2 regions of the Streptomyces sp. NPDC090088 genome follow, and region 2 is predicted to be linked to the other one. Evidence: riboswitches for the same ligand, from Rfam matches in the RefSeq annotation. Region 2 holds a riboswitch; the other holds the start of a gene.

Region 1 (5,875 bases), on a different contig from region 2:
AGGAGCGCATCGACCTCAAGGCCCAGCAGAACGCCGAGAAGAAGAAGGCGGCGGCGGAGGCGGCCCGCAAGGAGCGGCTGCGCCCCAAGTACGCCCTCCCGGTCACCCAGCGGGGGCTCAGCGCCTACTTCGGCCAGGCCGGCGTGAACTGGATGTCCGTCCACACGGGCATCGACTTCCCCGTCTCCTACGGCACCACGGTCATGGCCGCGACCGACGGCGTCGTCTCCACCAAGTGGAACAGCGCCTACGGCAACATGATGATCGTGACGGCGAAGGACGGCACGGAGACCTGGTACTGCCACCTCTCGTCGTACCGCGTCGCCTCCGGTACGACCGTGAAGGCCGGCGACCCGATCGCGTACTCCGGCAACTCCGGCAACTCGACCGGCCCGCACCTGCACTTCGAGGTCCGGCCGGCGGGCGGCTCCGCCATAGACCCGCTGCCGTGGCTGCGGAGCCACGGGCTCGACCCGACCTGATGCCGATCCGATCGATGAGCCCCGCTTCCCGGAAGCGGGGCTCATTCGTCTGCGGCTACAGCTTCTCCACCGGCGCGTACCGCAGCAGCAGCCGCTTCGGCTTGTCGTCCCCGAAGTCGATCGTCGCCTCCGCGTTCCCGCCGGTGCCCTTCACCCCGACGACCGTGCCGAGGCCGAACTGATCGTGGGTGACCCGGTCGCCGACGGCCAGCGAGACCACCGGCTTCTCCGAGGTCCGCCGGGTGGCGAAGCCGGACGCCCCCGACGCCGAGGAGCGCGAACGGGACGAGGAGAGCGAGGCGGCCACGCCCGACGCGGGCCCCGAGGACACCGGCGCCATCGCCCCGGTCCGCTTCCACTCCAGATACGCGCCCGGGATCTCCTCCAGGAAGCGGGAGGGCGGGTTGTACGACGGCTGGCCCCAGGCGCTGCGCATCGACGACCGGGTGAGGTACAGCCGCTCCCGCGCGCGCGTGATGCCGACGTACGCGAGGCGCCGCTCCTCCTCCAGTTCCTTGGTCTGGCCGAGGGCGCGCATGTGCGGGAAGACGCCGTCCTCCATACCGGTCAGGAAGACCACCGGGAACTCGAGGCCCTTGGCGGTGTGCAGGGTCATCAGGGTGATGACGCCGTCGCCGTTCTCGTCGTCGTCGGGGATCTGGTCGGAGTCGGCGACCAGGGCCACCCGCTCCAGGAAGGCGGCGAGCCCGGCGGACTGCTCGCCCTCGCCGGACTCCTGCTCGAACTCCAGGGCCACGGCGGCGAGTTCCTGGAGGTTCTCGATCCGGGTCTCGTCCTGCGGGTCGGTGGAGGCCTGCAACTCGGCGAGGTAACCGGTGCGTTCGAGGACGGCTTCGAGGACGGTGGCCGGTCCGGCGCCGGACTCCACGATCGTACGGAGGTCCTCCATCAGCGTGTTGAACCGCTTGACCGCGTTGGTCGACCGCGCGGCCATGCCGTACGCCTCGTCGACGCGCTTGAGCGCCTGCGGGAAGCTGATCTTCTCGCGCTGGGAGAGGGCGTCGATCATCGCCTCCGCGCGGTCGCCGATGCCGCGCTTGGGGACGTTGAGGATGCGCCGCAGCGGGACGGAGTCCTCCGGGTTGGCCAGCACCCGCAGATAGGCGAGGACGTCCCGGACCTCCTTGCGCTCGTAGAAGCGGACACCGCCGACGACCTTGTACGGCAGGCCGACGCGGATGAAGATCTCCTCGAAGACACGGGACTGGGCGTTGGTCCGGTAGAAGACGGCGACATCGCCGGCCTTCGCCTCGCCCGCGTCCGTCAGACGGTCTATCTCGTCGGCGACGAACTGCGCCTCGTCGTGCTCGGTGTCGGCGACGTAGCCGGTGATCTGCGCGCCCGCGCCCGCGTTGGTCCACAGGTTCTTGGGGCGGCGGGACTCGTTGCGCTCGATGACCGCGTTGGCGGCGGAGAGGATCGTCTGCGTGGAGCGGTAGTTCTGCTCCAGGAGGATCGTCGTCGCGTTCGGGTAGTCCTCCTCGAACTGGAGGATGTTGCGGATCGTCGCGCCCCGGAAGGCGTAGATCGACTGGTCGGCGTCGCCGACGACGCAGAGCTCCGCCGGGGGCAGGTCGTGCTCGGCGGGCGGGGTGGTCTCCTCGGGCGCGCCGGTGCCGACCAGCTCGCGCACGAGCGTGTACTGGGCGTGGTTGGTGTCCTGGTACTCGTCGACCAGGACGTGCCGGAAGCGGCGGCGGTAGTGCTCGGCGACGTCCGGGAAGGCGCGCAGCAGGTTGACCGTGGTCATGATCAGGTCGTCGAAGTCGAGGGCGTTCGCCTCGCGCAGCCGCGACTGGTAGAGGGCGTAGGCCTGGGCGAGGGTCTTCTCGAAGCCGTCGCTCGCGCGGGCGGCGAAGTCCTCCTCGTCGACCAGCTCGTTCTTCAGGTTGCTGACCTGGGCGCTGAACGACTTCGGCGGGTAGCGCTTGGGGTCGAGGTCCAGGTCGCGGCAGACCAGGGCCATCAGCCGCTTGGAGTCGGCCGCGTCGTAGATCGAGAAGGAGGAGGTGAAGCCGAGCTTCTTGCTCTCCCTGCGCAGGATCCGCACGCACGCGCTGTGGAAGGTCATCACCCACATCGCGTTCGCGCGCGGGCCGACGAGCTGCTCGACGCGCTCCTTCATCTCGCCCGCGGCCTTGTTGGTGAAGGTGATCGCGAGGATCTGGCCCGGGTGGACATGGCGCTCGCCGAGGAGGTGGGCGATGCGGTGGGTGAGCACGCGCGTCTTGCCGGAACCGGCGCCGGCCACGATGAGCAGCGGGGAGCCGGCGTGCACGACCGCCGCCCGCTGGTTGTCGTTCAGCCCGTCCAGGAGCGCCGCCGCGTCCAGGGCGGGGCGGGGGGCGCCGTCGCGGTAGTGGGCGTCCCGGTCCGGGGGCGCGTCGAACTTCCCGCCGAACAGGTCGTCCGGAATCGGCTCCGGTACGTGCTCGTCCTCGGGCGGCGGCGGGGGTTCCTCCTCGTGGCCGCGCGGGGGCTGGAGGCTCGCCAGGAAGCTGTCGTCAAAGAGGCTGCTCATCGCTCTCCGAGTCTAGGCCGCCCCACTGACAACCGGCCGCCACCCCGAGAACTCGCCCGGGTGACCGCACGATTTCCCTCCGTCACGGCCGGTCGGCGCACGTCACGAGCGGCCGCGAGCGGCCAAGGGCGGCCACGAGCGACCGGAAGCCACCACACCGAACACCCGGCAAATGACCCACAACGCCCCGAACCGCCCTGGTCGAACTCGCCCGAACGCCAAGGTCACGAAAATGTATCGGGCATATCGCACATCAACCTTCACACGGGCCACACGAGTTGGCTAGCGTGCCGGTCAGGCCGTACGACACCCACCGGCGAACGTCGCCGGGCCGTACGGCCTCCGCCGAGTCCGGGACGCCCTCGCGCGTCCGGAGCCGGGGACCCACACCGACCTTGGGGTGAATCGGTCCCGACTCCCCTCCCGGGGAGGGACCGTAGGGCAACCCTTCCGAACCACCCGCCCGAACCCGACAGCTAACTCGGTAGGCGGAACATGGAAGGAGTCGCCTCCGTTGGCGTCGCACCGCAAGTCCCGCCCCTCGGGAACGCGCGTAGCAGGCATACGCACCCCCGCCCTGGCCACCGCCGCCCTCACCTCCGTCGCCCTGCTCTCGCAGACGGCCAACGCCGCGCCCTCCGCGGACGGCAAGCCGAGCATGGAGGAGGTGGAGAAGAAGGTCGACGACCTCTACCGGCAGGCCGAGTCGGCGACCGAGAAGTACAACGCGGCCAAGGAGAAGACCGGCACGCAGCGCAAGCAGGTCGACACCCTGCTCGACGACGTCGCCCGGCGCACGGACCGGCTGAACAAGGCGCGTGAGGAGCTGGGGTCGTTCGCCGCGGCCCAGTACCGGACCGGCGCCAGCGCCCCCGACACGGCGACCTTCCTGCTCGCGGACAGTCCGCAGGACTACTTCGACCAGACGCAGCTGATGAGCCGGCTGACCTCGCGCCAGAAGGACGCGGTCGACGACTACGCCACCCAGCAGTCCGCGACCATGAAGAAGCGGCAGGAAGCCGCCAAGAGCCTCGAGACGCTCACCGAGACGCAGGACGACCTCAAGACCGCCAAGACCACCGTCCAGACGAAACTGGCCTCCGCGCGGGAGCTGCTCTCCAAGCTGACGGCGCAGGAGAAGGCGCGGCTGGCCCAGATCGAGAAGCAGAAGCAGGAGGCGGCGGCGCGCAAGGCCGCGGAACTCGCGAAGCAGCAGGCGGCCGCCGCTGCCGCGGCCGAGCAGGACACCTCGTCGTCCTCCTCGTCGACATCGTCCTCCAGCGGCTCCTCGTCCTCCGACTCCTCCTACGCCACGAAGGCCGACAAGGCCATCGCCTTCGCCCGCGCGCAGATCGGCAAGCCGTACGTCTGGGGAGCGACCGGCCCCGGCTCCTACGACTGCTCCGGGCTCTCGCAGGCCGCCTGGAAGGCCGCGGGCGTCTCCCTGCCCCGCACCACCTACGACCAGGTGAACGCCGGCACCACCGTCTCCCTCGCCGACGCCCGGCCCGGCGACCTGGTCTTCTTCTACGACGACGTCAGCCACGTCGGCATCTACATCGGCAACGGCATGATGATCCACGCCCCGAAGCCCGGCGCGTACGTCCGGGAGGAGTCGATCTACTACGGCGGCGAGTCGATCATCCACAGCGTGGTGCGACCGGCTTGAGGTGACGGAGGCAGGGGGCCGGGAGCGGGGGCACATGTCGCCGGGCCGGGGCGGGGGCGCACATCGCCTGGTCTCGGGCGCCCCCGACCACTCCTCCACACCCGCCCGCACCCCACCACCCCCGGACGCCCCGCGCCCGTTCCTCTGTCCCGCGCCCGCGCGGTTTTCGCGCTCCCCGCGCGCGTGCCCCGGCCACGCCACGGGTGATGCTCCTTAGCATCGGCGACATGTCCGGCAATTCTCCCTTCCGCGCCTGGTGGGCGCAGCGCCCGCCGGCGGCCGGGGCCGCCGTGATGGCCACCGGCATCGTGTCGGTCGGTCTGCATCTCACGGGGGCCGAGACCCTGTCCCGGATCGCGCTGGTGCTGGCGTGTGTGGCGTGGGCGGGGCTGGCCGTGGACTTCGTCGCGCGCCTGCTGCTGGACCGCGGACGCTGGCTGACGGACGCGCGGACGCCGGGCGCGCTCACCGCGGTGGCGGCCACGACGGTGCTCGGGACGCGCTTCTCGGCACTCGGCCGGCAGACCCTCGCCGAGGCCCTGCTGGCGCTGTCGGCGGTGCTGTGGCCGCCGCTGCTGATCCTCGTCGTACGGCACTGGACGCGGCGCATGCCCGGTGCGGTGTTCCTGGACTGTGTGGCCACGCAGGGGCTGGCCGTCCTGGCCGCGACGCTGGCGGCGGCCCTGACGGCGGCCTGGCTCGCGCACACCGCGCTGGTGCTGTTCTGGCTGGGGCTGGTGCTGTACGGGTTCGCGCTGGCCCGCTTCGACCGGCGGCAGGTCCTGGAGGGGCCGGGCGACCAGTGGATCGCGGGCGGGGCGCTCGCGATCTCCGCGCTGGCCGGGGCGAAGCTGCTGGCCGCCGACAGCGCCCGGCTGTACCTGTGGAACGACGACGACCGGGGCGTGCTGCGCACGGTGACGGTGGCGCTGCTGGTCCTGGACCTCGCCTGGTACGCCGTGCTGCTGGTCGCGGAGGCGGTACGGCCCCGGCCGCGTTACGACGTGCGCCGCTGGGCGACGGTGTTCCCGATGGGGATGACGGCCGTGGCGATGCTGTCCACCGAGGCCGCTCTCGACATCCCCTGGCTGAAGGGGCCGGGACAGGTGCTGGTCTGGGTCGCGGTGGCGGCATGGCTGACGGTGGCGGCAGGGGCGGCGGCAGCCGAGCGCGCCGCCCTCG
Region 2 (5,875 bases):
AGAGTCCGGCCGCCGAGACCACACCTCGGCCGCGAGGAGGGGTATGCCATGACCCGACCGTCCGCCCGCTATGTCCTGCCCGAGTTCACCGAACGCACCAGCTCCGGGCAGCGCACCCTGGATCCGTACTCGAAGCTGCTGGAGGAGCGGATCGTCTTCCTGGGCACGCCGGTGGACGAGACCTCCGCCAACGACGTGATGGCGCAGCTGATGTATCTGGAACACGCGGCTCCGGAGCGGGACATCTCGCTGTACATCAACTCTCCGGGCGGGTCGTTCAGCGCGATGGCCGCGATCTACGACACGGTCCAGTACGTCACCTGTGACGTGGAGACGATCTGCCTGGGGCAGGCCGGGGCGTCCGCCGCCGTGCTGCTCGCGGCCGGCACGCCGGGCAAGCGGTCCGCGCTGCCGGGCGCCCGTGTCGTGCTCCAGCAGCCCTCGCTGCCCGAACCGGTACGGGGCCAGCCGAGTGATCTGGTCATCCGGGCGGCGGAGTTGGAGCGGGTCCGCGCGATGCTCGAAACGATGCTGGTCCGGCACACCGGGCGCACCCCCGAGCAGATCCACCAGGACCTGGAGCGGGACCTGGTGCTGGACGCGCGGGAGGCGCTGGCGTACGGGCTGGTGGACCGGGTCGTACCCACCCACCGGACCTCGCCCGGCCTGCCGGACGCGGGGTGATCCGGCGATGCTGCCACCGGAACTGCCGCCGCTGCCCGCGCTGACCCGCGCCGAGGGCGAGTTGATCGACCGTTACCTGGACGTGGTCGACCTGCTGGGCCGGATCAACCCGGCGCAGAACGAGGACACGTACCGCGGGCTGCGCGCCGCGCAGGCGCTGGTGCGCGCCGCGTCCGAGCTGCGTGACGCGCTGGCCCTGATGCACGGGCGGGGCGAGACGGAGCTGCACGGGGACACGCTGGCACGCGCGTTGCGGGTGCTCGACGGCGAGCGCCGGACCGCTCGCGTCGTACTCCCGCCGGACTGCGTACGGTGACCGCCGCAGAGGCCGGGCGGGGCGCGTCGACGCCCTGTCCGCGCCGGAGTTGAAACGGCCCAACGGGGTTACCCCCGTTCGGCGGAGCATGGCGTGGTTTTACCTGACCGACAGGCCCGCTCGGTACGCCCGTTCGAGGATGCCCGCCGAGCGCTTCTCCGCAGGTCCGGGGCTACGCAGGGCAGTTGACGATGAATCGAACACAGTACTGTCCACCCGAACGGGTGGGTGGTGAGTAACCCCACAAATCCCCGATTCCATTGGGATTTTCGGACACGTGTGAGTGAAGATCCCTGTCTGACGACAAGCCCCCGCCACAGCGGCGGGGCGGTCCGGGCGGACGCCGAGTCCTGCCGCCGCCCGGATTGACCCGTCGACAGAAGTGCATCGGCAGGAGTGGAGGACCCAAGCACGACGGGTCGCCGGGACGGTCACACCATGACCGGGCCGAGCAGCCCTTGGGGTGAAGCCGTGGCGACACGGCCGGGCAACTTCGCCAGCCCGAATCCGACAGGTCATCCTTCACAGGCGGCTGACGAAGGGTTGCGCATGACCGCGCTCAATCGCGTTCCGTCGCTCATGGTCCGGGCCGGTACGGCCTCGGCGCTGACGATCGCCGCCGTCGGCGGCTCGATCGTGATCCCGGGGGTCGCCTCCGACGCCTCGGCCGCCACGATGGGGACCAAGGCGCTTCAGGTCGCCGCGTCCAAGAAGGGCAAGCCCTACAGGTGGGGCGCCACCGGTCCGAACCGGTTCGACTGCTCCGGGCTGACGCTGTACTCGTTCAAGAAGGCGGGCAAGAAGCTGCCCCGTACGGCGGCCCAGCAGTACAACAAGACCCGTCACATCTCGGCCGGCAACCGCAAGGCCGGGGACCTGGTCTTCTTCCACTCGGGTTCCAGCGTCTACCACGTCGGCATCTACGCCGGGAAGGGAAAGATCTGGCACGCCCCGAAGACCGGGGACGTGGTCAAGCTCCAGAAGATCTGGACGAAGAGCGTCTGGTACGGCCGCGTCAGCTGACGCGCCCACCGGTCGGCCGGCGGGAACCCGGGGCTACGGTTCCTGCTGGCCGGCGGCGGTGACGGTGCCGGCCGGGACGGTCCAGGGGAGTTCGATGGAGACGGTCTTGCCGCCTTCGCGGGTGGGGCGTACGCGGAGTTTGCCGCCGCATTCGGCGGTCAGCCAGCGGATGATGACCATGCCGCGGCCGTTGTCCTGCTGGACCGCGGCGGGAAGTCTCTTGGGGAATCGCGGATGACTGTCCGTGACGCCGATGCGCAGGTGTTCGTCACGGTCGAGGATCATGTCCACCGTGAAGGTGGGTGACTGTCCGAAGGTGTGCTGTACGGCGTTGGTGGCGAGTTCGGAGACGATGAGGCGGATGGTGTCCGCGGTCTCCGTCTCCGGTGGCAGTCCCCACTCCGCGAGGACGTCCAGCACGTAGGAGCGGGCCGTGGAGACCGAGGCGGGATCGCTCGGCAGAGTGACGGATGCTTCCAGATGGTCTGCCATGGCGAGGTCGTCCCTTTCCTCGGGACCGGAGTCCGACACGGTGCGGAAGGTTCGAGTACGGTCCCGGACTGGTGCTTCTTCGTCAGACTGCCATTACCGGGCCGGTCACGGGGAGCGATCCACCAAGATATGCATATATCTGTCGCTCGAAGCGGTGAACTCTGCGACCTCAGACCGTATTTGGGCGGCTCGGAAGGAGTAAGGAGTAGCCCATGCAGAACGGTCCCGCGGTACGCCGCCGGAAACTGGGCGCCGAACTGCGCATGCTGCGCACCGGTGCGGGTCTCACGAGCGGTGAGGCCGCCCGTCTGGTGGGCTGGCATCAGTCGAAGGTGAGCCGGATCGAGACCGGCGCCAGCGGTGTGAAACCGGCCGATGTGCGGTTACTCCTCGACGCCTACGGAGTGGTCGAAGGGCAACTGCGGGAGTTGCTGCTGGTGTTGGCGGGGTCCGAGGACACGGCCGGGCGGCACCACTGGTGGCACGCCTATCGGGGGGTGCTGCCGCCCGCCTACCGGGATTTCATCAGCCTGGAATCGCAGGCCGGGGCGATGCGCACGCTGGAGACCCTGGTCGTCCCGGGGCTGCTGCAGACCCCCGAGTACGCGCGTGCCGTGACCCGGGTGGCCGCCGACGGGCTCGACGACGAGGCCCTGGACGCCCTGGTGGAGGTACGTCTGGCCAGGCAGGACGTGCTGCGCAACGACCCGCCGCTGGAGCTCAGCGCGGTACTCGACGAGGCGGTGCTGCGCCGGGAGGTCGGCGGTCCGGGGGTGATGACACGGCAGCTGGCGCGGCTGATGGAGGCGGCCCGGCTGCCCCAGGTACGGCTCCAGGTACTGCCGTTCGCGGCGGGGGCGCATATCGGCATCACCGGGCCTTTCGTAATCTTCTCATTTCCGAGCACTTCTGATCTGGATGTGGTTGTTCTCGACCAGTTGACGAGTAGCCTCTACCTGGAGCGGAAAGAAGACCTCCAGGCCTACGCGGAGGCCTTCAACACCCTTCAGATCCACGCCCTTTCGCCCGAGGACTCGTTGGATTACATCGCCGGGATACAGGACGGCGCGTAAGGAGGCACCATGACTGCACTGCCTCGGAACGTACCTTCAAGTGCTGATCTGCACGGATTGCGGTGGCTGCGCAGCAGCTACAGCACCGGTGCGAACAACTGCGTGGAGACGGCACGGCCGCACTCCGGCCCACCGGCCGGACTGCTCGCCGTACGCGACTCCAAGAACCCGGCCGGACCCGCGCTGCTCTTCTCCCCCGAGAGCTGGGCGAGTTTCGTGGCCGCGGTCAGCGACTGATCAGCGCTCCCCGCTGATCAGGTTGCGAACAAAACTGATCAGTATGCAACCGAATCCGTAATCGACTCCGTATCCGCATCCGAGCGCAGCCCGGCCGTGTCACGCCGACTCATGGTCGTGTTTCGCCGATCACACGTACAGCGCGTTCGATCTCGGCCCCGGAGAGGTCCGCGCGGGCGGTCAGCCGCAGCCGTGAGATGCCGTCCGGCACGGAAGGCGGACGGAAGCAGCCCACGGCCAGGCCTGCCGTACGGCAGTCGGCCGCCCAACGCACGGCCCCCTCCGGGGACGGTGCCCGCACGGAGACCACCGCGGCGTCCGGCCGTACCGCTTCCAGGCCCGCGGCGGTCAGCCGTGCGTGCAGGTCGGCGGCCACCTCGCGGGCCCGGGCCGCCCGCCCGGGCTCGCGTCGCAGCAGCCGCAGGGCCGCGAGGGCCGCCCCCGCCGCGGCGGGGGCCAGGCCGGTGTCGAAGATGAAGGTGCGGGCCGCGTTGACCAGGTGGTCGATCACCCGGGCCGGTCCGAACACGACCCCGCCCTGGCTGCCCAGCGACTTGGAGAGGGTCGCCGTGACGACCACGTCGTCGGCGCCGGAGAGCCCGGCCGCGTACGCGGCTCCCCGCCCGCCGTCCCCGAGGACCCCGAGCCCGTGCGCGTCGTCGACGAGCAGCCCGGCGCCGCGCTCCCGGCACGCCGCGGCCAGCCCGGCCAGCGGCGCCGCGTCGCCGTCCACCGAGAACACCGTGTCGGAGACGACCACCGCGGGTCCCTCGTGGGTGCCGAGCGCCTTGCGCACGGCGTCCGGGTCGGCGTGTCCGACGACCTGGGTGGTGCCCCGGGCCAGCCGGCAGCCGTCGATCAGGGAGGCGTGGTTGAGCGCGTCGGAGACGATCAGGGAGCCGTGCGGGCCGAGCGTGGTGACGGCAGCCAGGTTGGCGGCGTAGCCGGAGGAGAAGACCAGGGCCGCCTCGAACCCGCTGAATTCGGCCAGCTCGCGCTCCAGCTCGGTGTGGAGCTCGGTGGTGCCGGTCACCAGCCGGGAGCCGGTGGAGCCGCCGCCCCAGGTCCGGGCCGCCTCGGCGGCGCCCGCGGCGATCTCCGGGTGGTGGGCGAGGCCCAGGTAGTCGTTGCTCGCCAGGTCCAGCAGCGGCGAGTCGGCGGGGCGGGGGCGCAGGGTCCGTACGAGTCCGGCGCGGCGGCGCTGTTCCGCCTGTCCGTCGATCCAGCCGAACGCCATGACCCCTCCGGTGATTTTGTAGGCAGTGGACAGACCCTAGCGGGACGACCGGTCACGCACTGTGTGGCAATACCCACACGTCGAACTGACAGGGTTGTGCAAACTCTCCTTGGCCCGGAGCAGCCTCGTAGTACAGGATCGGCTCTCATGGACCTGCTGAACACGCTGGTGGACAAGGGGCTTCGGCGCGAGCTGCCGACCCGCGAGGAAGCGCTCGCCGTTCTGGCGACCTCCGACGACGACGTGCTCGATGTGGTGGCCGCGGCCGGCAAGGTGCGCCGGCAGTGGTTCGGCCGGCGCGTGAAACTCAACTACCTGGTCAACCTCAAGTCCGGTCTGTGCCCGGAGGACTGCTCCTACTGCTCGCAGCGCCTCGGCTCCACGACCGGGATCCTGAAGTACTCCTGGCTGAAACCCGACGAGGCCTCCAAGGCGGCCGCCGCGGGCCTCGCCGGGGGCGCCAAGCGGGTCTGCCTGGTGGCGTCCGGGCGCGGTCCGACCGACCGGGACGTGGACCGGGTCGCCGGCACCATCAAGGCCATCAAGGAGCAGAACGAGGGCGTCGAGGTCTGTGCCTGTCTCGGCCTGCTCTCCGACGGCCAGGCGGAGCGGCTGCGCGAGGCGGGCGCCGACGCCTACAACCACAACCTCAACACGTCCGAGGGGACGTACGGGGACATCACGACCACCCACACGTACGCCGATCGGGTGGACACGGTCAACAAGGCGCACGCGGCCGGTCTGTCCGCCTGTTCCGGTCTGATCGCCGGTATGGGCGAGAGCGACGAGGACCTGGTCGACGTGGTCTTCTCG

Evidence for each region. A riboswitch is a leader RNA that binds a small molecule or an ion and turns the genes downstream of it on or off. The one in region 2 is predicted to bind cyclic di-AMP.
Region 1: linked by a shared signal. The riboswitch ahead of ACIPSJ_RS10740 (NlpC/P60 family protein) and the one ahead of ACIPSJ_RS43550 (C40 family peptidase) in region 2 are both predicted to bind cyclic di-AMP.

Annotation. Positions count from the first base shown of each region.
Region 1 is NZ_JBIVDZ010000002.1:440,244-446,118, reverse strand. It holds gene ACIPSJ_RS10750 (M23 family metallopeptidase) at 1-482, shown strand, start outside; gene pcrA (DNA helicase PcrA) at 538-3,024, opposite strand; cyclic di-AMP (ydaO/yuaA leader) riboswitch at 3,358-3,530, shown strand; gene ACIPSJ_RS10740 (NlpC/P60 family protein) at 3,539-4,693, shown strand; gene ACIPSJ_RS10735 (tellurite resistance/C4-dicarboxylate transporter family protein) at 4,921-5,875, shown strand, end outside.
Region 2 is NZ_JBIVDZ010000011.1:284,017-289,891, forward strand. It holds gene ACIPSJ_RS43540 (ATP-dependent Clp protease proteolytic subunit) at 49-684, shown strand; gene ACIPSJ_RS43545 (hypothetical protein) at 692-1,000, shown strand; cyclic di-AMP (ydaO/yuaA leader) riboswitch at 1,362-1,546, shown strand; gene ACIPSJ_RS43550 (C40 family peptidase) at 1,550-2,023, shown strand; gene ACIPSJ_RS43555 (ATP-binding protein) at 2,057-2,515, opposite strand; gene ACIPSJ_RS43560 (helix-turn-helix transcriptional regulator) at 2,728-3,588, shown strand; gene ACIPSJ_RS43565 (DUF397 domain-containing protein) at 3,598-3,825, shown strand; gene ACIPSJ_RS43570 (8-amino-7-oxononanoate synthase) at 3,935-5,062, opposite strand; gene bioB (biotin synthase BioB) at 5,210-5,875, shown strand, end outside.